Regions from separate parts of the Candidatus Clostridium radicumherbarum genome, predicted to be linked through region 1. Evidence: a T-box and tRNA genes for the amino acid it is inferred to sense, from the RefSeq annotation. Region 1 holds a T-box; the other holds one or more tRNA genes.
What was found. A T-box is a leader RNA that pairs with one kind of tRNA and senses whether it is charged. The one in region 1 lies ahead of ACJDUH_RS16000 (glycine--tRNA ligase), so its partner is inferred to be a tRNA-Gly.
Positions count from the first base shown of each region.

Region 2: it encodes a tRNA-Gly, which carries the amino acid that the T-box ahead of ACJDUH_RS16000 (glycine--tRNA ligase) is inferred to sense. The anticodon was not compared.

Region 1 covers NZ_JBJHZY010000003.1:409,806-413,081, forward strand. The annotation lists gene ACJDUH_RS15985 (DODA-type extradiol aromatic ring-opening family dioxygenase) at 1-115, shown strand, start outside; tRNA gene ACJDUH_RS15990 (tRNA-Asn) at 173-247, shown strand; gene ACJDUH_RS15995 (TerC family protein) at 345-1,094, shown strand; T-box leader at 1,141-1,309, shown strand; gene ACJDUH_RS16000 (glycine--tRNA ligase) at 1,479-2,870, shown strand.
Region 2 covers NZ_JBJHZY010000004.1:251,829-255,104, forward strand. The annotation lists gene ytxC (putative sporulation protein YtxC) at 1-141, opposite strand, end outside; gene ACJDUH_RS17190 (DUF6873 family GME fold protein) at 300-1,004, shown strand; tRNA gene ACJDUH_RS17195 (tRNA-Cys) at 1,106-1,180, opposite strand; tRNA gene ACJDUH_RS17200 (tRNA-Gly) at 1,184-1,258, opposite strand; tRNA gene ACJDUH_RS17205 (tRNA-Phe) at 1,267-1,342, opposite strand; tRNA gene ACJDUH_RS17210 (tRNA-Asp) at 1,504-1,580, opposite strand; tRNA gene ACJDUH_RS17215 (tRNA-Val) at 1,598-1,673, opposite strand; gene hslO (Hsp33 family molecular chaperone HslO) at 1,783-2,667, opposite strand; gene ACJDUH_RS17225 (class I SAM-dependent DNA methyltransferase) at 2,690-3,276, opposite strand, start outside.

The DNA of each region.
Region 1 (3,276 bases):
ACACATAGCTCCAATGTTTATAGCTATGGGAAGCGGTGAAGAGGGGAAGCTTCCAAAACTTCTTCATAGAAGCTATGCTTATGGTACTTTAAGTTACATTTGTTTTGAATTTTAGTTAAAAAGCTCTTGAATTTTTAGTATTATGTGCTATAATAACTAATGTAATAAACGTTCCATGGTAGCTCAATGGCGGAGCATTCGGCTGTTAACCGAAGGGTTGGAGGTTCGAGCCCTCTCCATGGAGCCATTTTTATTAGTATAATTTTTATATTTATAAATATAATAAAGGCAGTGTCTTAAATGACATTGCTTTTTTGTACTTAAAACTAATGAGGAGCGTAATAATGGATAATATATGGCTAATACTATTTTCTATTCTTCAAATTACTATAATGGATATTACTCTATCTGGGGATAATGTAAGTGTCATTGCTTTAGCAATAAGAAATTTACCAAAGAAGCAGGCTAAAATTGCAAGCTTAATTGGTGTTGCTGGAGCAGTAGTTCTTAGAATAATATTTACATGCATTATTTCACTGATTATGTCTATAGAATGGCTGCCAATAAAGTTAATTGGAGGGTTATTACTTATAAAAATAACCTGGGATTTACTAAACATGGAGGATGTTTCGGAAGGTAGTGAAATTAAGGCTGATAAAAGTTTGTGGAAGGCTGTATCAAATATAATAATAGCAGATCTAAGTATGGGATTAGATAATGTGCTGGCTATAGCAGGTGCAGCTAATGGAAATATATGGCTTATAATTTTTGGGCTTTCTCTTAGTATACCTATTATTTTTTTCGGAGCTAAATTTGTAGCTAACCTTATGAAAAAGTATGGAATAATAGTCTATATTGGAGCAAGTATTCTCGTATATACTGCCATTAATATGATTACTGGTGATAATCTAGTTTCTAAATATATACCTGATTTAGTTTCTGAGATAATAGCTTTAGTGTTGGGCGCAGCAGTCATAGTCTATGGTGTGATAAAAATAAGAAAAGAAAGATATGAAACAAAAAATATAGGAAGAAAAGAAATATTTCATAACAAGAAGGACTTTGGAAATAAAAACCCAAAAGAAACATTATAGCATTGACAATATTAAGTAATAGGTTATAATTAAGAATATAATTTTATATATCATGATGAGAAAGAAGAGTAATATTAGAATTTTTATAGAGAGGCTGTGATGGTGTAAGCAGCTAAAGGGCTAGTATGAAGGGAACTTTTGAGTGATTTTAATGTGAAAGCAGGGCATTTGCCAACAAGGGTGGAACCGCGGAAGAAAATTCTTTCGTCCCTTATGGTAAGTAGTCCTTTTTTTATTGAAATAATATAAACGAGTAGTCTTAAACTACTCAGTGATACCACTAAAAGGAGGTTAAAGTCCTAAATGGACTTTAACGGGTAATTTGTGAGCGGAGCGAACGAGGTTAAATTACCCCGTGTTCTGACTAAAAGGAGGAAAAGATAAATGGCTGTTGAAAAGACTATGGATAAAATAGTAGCACTTGCAAAAGGAAGGGGCTTTGTATTTGCCGGCTCAGAAATATATGGAGGACTTGCAAATGCTTGGGACTTTGGACCCTTAGGTGTAGAATTTAAGAACAATGTTAAAAAAGCGTGGTGGAAAAAATTTGTGCAAGAAAGTCCATATAATGTAGGAGTGGACTGTGCCATACTTATGAACAGTGAAGTGTGGGTTGCATCAGGTCATGTAGGTGGTTTTTCCGATCCTTTAATGGATTGCAAGGAATGTAAGGCTAGATTTAGGGCTGATAAGCTAGTCGAGGATCATATGACTGAAAATGGAGCTGAAGTAGCTAGTGCTGATGGATGGACAAATGAGCAGCTTAAAGGCTATATTGAAGAACATAATATTGTTTGCCCTAAGTGCGGCAAGAAAAACTTTACTGATATAAGAAAGTTTAATCTTATGTTTAAGACCTACATGGGTATAACAGAGGATTCTAAAAATGAAATTTATCTCCGACCTGAAACTGCACAAGGAATATTTGTAAACTTTAAAAATGTTCAAAGAACTTCTAGAAAGAAAGTTCCTTTTGGAATTGCTCAAATAGGTAAATCCTTTAGAAATGAAATAACTCCAGGTAATTTTATTTTTAGAACAAGAGAATTTGAACAGATGGAACTTGAATTTTTCTGTAAACCTGGAACAGATTTAGAGTGGTTTAATTATTGGAGAGAGTATTGCTTTAATTTTCTTTTAAACCTTGGAATGAATAAGGAGACTTTAAGAATTAGGGACCATGCTAAGGAAGAATTGTCTTTTTACAGTAATGCAACCTCTGATATTGAGTTTTTATTCCCATTTGGCTGGGGTGAATTATGGGGTGTTGCAGATAGAACAGATTATGACTTAAATAAGCATGCGGAGCATTCAGGCCAGGATTTAAGCTATCTTGATCCAATTACTAACGAAAAATATGTGCCATACTGCATAGAACCTTCTCTAGGCGCAGATAGAGTAACTTTAGCTTTCCTATGCAATGCCTATGATGAAGAAACTCTTGAAGATGGAGATGTTAGAACAGTACTTCATTTTCACCCTGCACTAGCACCATTTAAGGCAGCTATCCTACCATTAAGTAAAAAGCTATCAGAAAAATCTAATGAAGTTTATGATAGACTTAGAAAGAAATTTAATGTTGACTATGATGAAGCAGGTAGCATAGGTAAGAGATACAGAAGACAGGACGAAATAGGAACGCCATACTGTATAACTATAGATTTCGATACCTTAGAAAATAATACTGTTACAGTAAGAGACAGAGATACAATGCAGCAGATTAGATTAAATATTGATGAATTAGATAAATTTATTGAAGAAAAATTAGAGTTTTAGAAAAAACTGCAGGTGAATTCACCTGCAGTTTTTCACTAAAAAAAAGATACCGAACATGGGGGTGTCCGGTATCAAGTGGGGTTTATCATGGGGATATATTATATTTATTAAAATATGGGGAATTATATTAATGTTTCCTTACGGCACAATATTAGTATAGCATAAATATTTTACACTTTACAATAGTAAAATTAAAAGTTTTTATATTAAATATATTCGAACAATTTCGACATGCTTTGAAGAGTTTTAAAAATAGAATTTAAAAAATATAAATAAGTAATATAGCCTGTGTATCATGGTGGAAAAATAATGGTTTAAGAGAATTTGTTGAAATTTGTCACTGAGTCTATTAGTATAGCACATTTAACTTTTTACAGGAGTTTGTAATATCTTAATTTATAGTATG
Region 2 (3,276 bases), on a different contig from region 1:
TTTTAAGAAGTGGGTATTGAACTCTAGACTTTCAGAAAAACCAATAATAATATTCCTATCGCGAAAATATTTTTTCATTGCATTAACTTCATCAATTATATCCTCATTGCCATTTTCATATACAACAGTTAAAAGTAGCATCACTCACACTCCTTTCTTAAAATAGTATGTGTTTTAGAAAAATGTATATGCAAAATAAATAATGCAATTATCGACAAAAAAAGTTAATTTGTACTTTCTTGATAAAATAATAAAAAGATTGTATTGTATAATTAACTATTAAGAATGTAGGTGTTAGAATGAAAGCTGTCTTAGTGGATTATAGAATTGATGAAGATGAAAAAGAAAATTTAAAAGCTTTAAAATTAGAAGTCTTAACTGTACCTCCTTTTAAAAGGCTTTATAAGGCTGTATGCGGACATCCAGATATGTTATTAAATATAGTAAATGAGAATACTATTATTGTGCATAAAGAAATGGACATAAATTTTGTAAAGAAATTAGAGAATTATAAATATAAAATACTTTATTCAAGTAATAGTCTTAATTCAAAATATCCTTTAGATATAATTTTAAACGCCCTAAATTTAAAGAATTTATTTCTTCACAACCTTAAATATACTGATAATGCATTACTGCAAAATATAAGTTCCAAAAAAGTAAAATCAGTCTCTCAAGGTTATACAAAATGTTCAACTGCTATTATTAGCAGCAGTGCTGTAATGACAGGTGATAAAGGCATTGCAAAATCCTTAAGTGAAGAAAACATTGATGTTTTGCTCCTTCCACCAGGAGATATAATTCTACCAGGCTTAAATTATGGTTTCATTGGTGGCTGCTGCGGATTATTAGAAGATGGCTTATTAGCCTTTTATGGCCATTTAGATAATTATCTCTATGGATATGAAGTAAAGGGATTTTTAAAAAAGCATAAAGTAGAACCTATTTTTTTAAGTAAAGATAAACTTTTTGATAGAGGAAGCATTTTTGTAATTAATAATTAACAATAAATAAAGATGAACGGAAACTTTTAATTAAAATTAGCGAAGATTCATCATATTTAATACAAAAAAGACTTTAGAAATTAAATTTCTAAAGTCTTTTTTGGAGGCGCCATCCAGATTTGAACTGGAGAATAGAGGTTTTGCAGACCTCTGCCTTACCACTTGGCTATAGCGCCATATGGAGCGGAAGACGGGACTCGAACCCGCGACCTTCACCTTGGCAAGGTGACACTCTACCATTGAGTCACTTCCGCATATTATATGGTGGCCAGACCAGGAATCGAACCAGGGACACGAGGATTTTCAGTCCTCTGCTCTACCGACTGAGCTATCTGGCCATATTAAATTTTGTTTCCGCTGCAAAAAAAAGAACAATATTATAGTTTAGCAGCACTGGGTAATATGAATCAGCCGATTGCCATCGGCTATATTACCCGTCAAACGTCATTTAGACCTTTGACCTCTACCGACTGAGCTATCTGGCCATATTAAATTAAGTTGGCGACCCAGAAGGGGCTCGAACCCTCGACCTCCGGCGTGACAGGCCGGCACTCTAACCAACTGAGCCACTGGGCCGTATTTAATTGACTTTGTGGTGGGCACAACAGGGCTCGAACCTGTGACCCTCTGCTTGTAAGGCAGATGCTCTCCCAGCTGAGCTATGCGCCCACAAAGTTATTTGACACATTTACAATTATATATTGGTATTAAACAATTGTCAATAACTTTTTCCACAATTTATACACCACTTTATAACAACTTTGTTACCCTATACTTATTAACTATTTAATTTATTTAGTAATTCTCCTATATCATCATTAGAAAATACATAAGAGGTATTGCAGAAATGGCAGGTAATTTCCTCTTCCTTCCCTTCATTATATATTTCTTCTAAGTCCTTCCTTCCAATACTTATTAAAGCCTTTTCAACCCTTTCCCTAGAACAATCACATTTAAATTTTGGCTCAAGGCTGTCTAGAATATTTAAATTCATATCTTCAAAAATAAACTCAAGAATTTCTTCAATTGTCAAACCCTTTTCTATTAATTCAGTAATTGAGGGTATTTCTTCGAGCCTATAGGTTATTAAGTCAGCTACAAGTTCGCTAGCTCCAGGCATCATTTGAATAATAAATCCCCCAGCTGCCTTTATACTTAGATCTGTGTTTACAAGTACTCCAAGTCCAACAGCTGAAGGTGTCTGTTCTGAGGCTGTGAAATAATATGCTAAATCGTCTCCTATTTCGCCAGTATAAATTGGAACTTGGCCTACATAAGGCTCTTTTAGTCCCATATCTCTTATAACAAGCAAGTTCCCATTTTTACCAATTGCTCCGCCTACATCTAGCTTACCTTTACTATTTGCTGGTAAATCCACTTCTGGATTACCAATGTAACCTTTAACTGAGGCATTTGAGTAGGCTGTTACTACAACACCCTTGGCTTCACCACCTCCAGAAATCTGTAAGGTTAAACTCTCGTCCTCGGATTTAAGCATTGCTCCCATAAGGCTTCCAGCTGTTAGCATTCTTCCTAAGGCAGCAGCAGCTGTAGCAGCACAATTGTGCATTTTAACTGCTTCATTAACCAAGTCTGTAGTTATTGCTCCAACTATTCTTATTGCTCCATCTTGAGCAGTAGCTCTTATTAATTTATCTGACACAAAAATATCTCCTTTGCTTTGTTTATTTAGCTAGAATATATGCTATTCTTTCACATTTTTCATAAATTGGAATTTCTTCATAATTATTTAGTTTTCCTTTAATGACAAAGCCAGCCTTCTTAATAATTTTTTCTATATCAATTTCCTTATAAGCCCTTTCCGTATGCTCTTCATCGAATCTTTTATAGTTTTCCTCTTCCTTTACAAAAAAAGTGAGCTTCATATCAACTATATCATTTTCAAGGTAGTTGTCCCATACATACACTACATTATCATCGTCAAAAGTAAATACATTATTAGCCAAAATGTTTGTGAGTTTATAATAAGAATTAATATCAAAGATAAATATGCCATTATCTTTTAGATGCTTAAAGACACTTGTAAAATATGCTTCTAAATCTAATTCATCTAAAATATAATTGGTGGCATCTAAACAGCATGTTATTAAATCAAATTTTTGGTTTAGATTTAAATTACAAATATCTTGACATATAAATTTAGCTTTAATACCATGAGCTCTTAGTTTACTTTCAGCCTCTGTAAGCATGGAACTTGATAAATCCACAGCCCAGGTGGCACTAAATTTCTTAGAAATTTGTTCTGTCATAT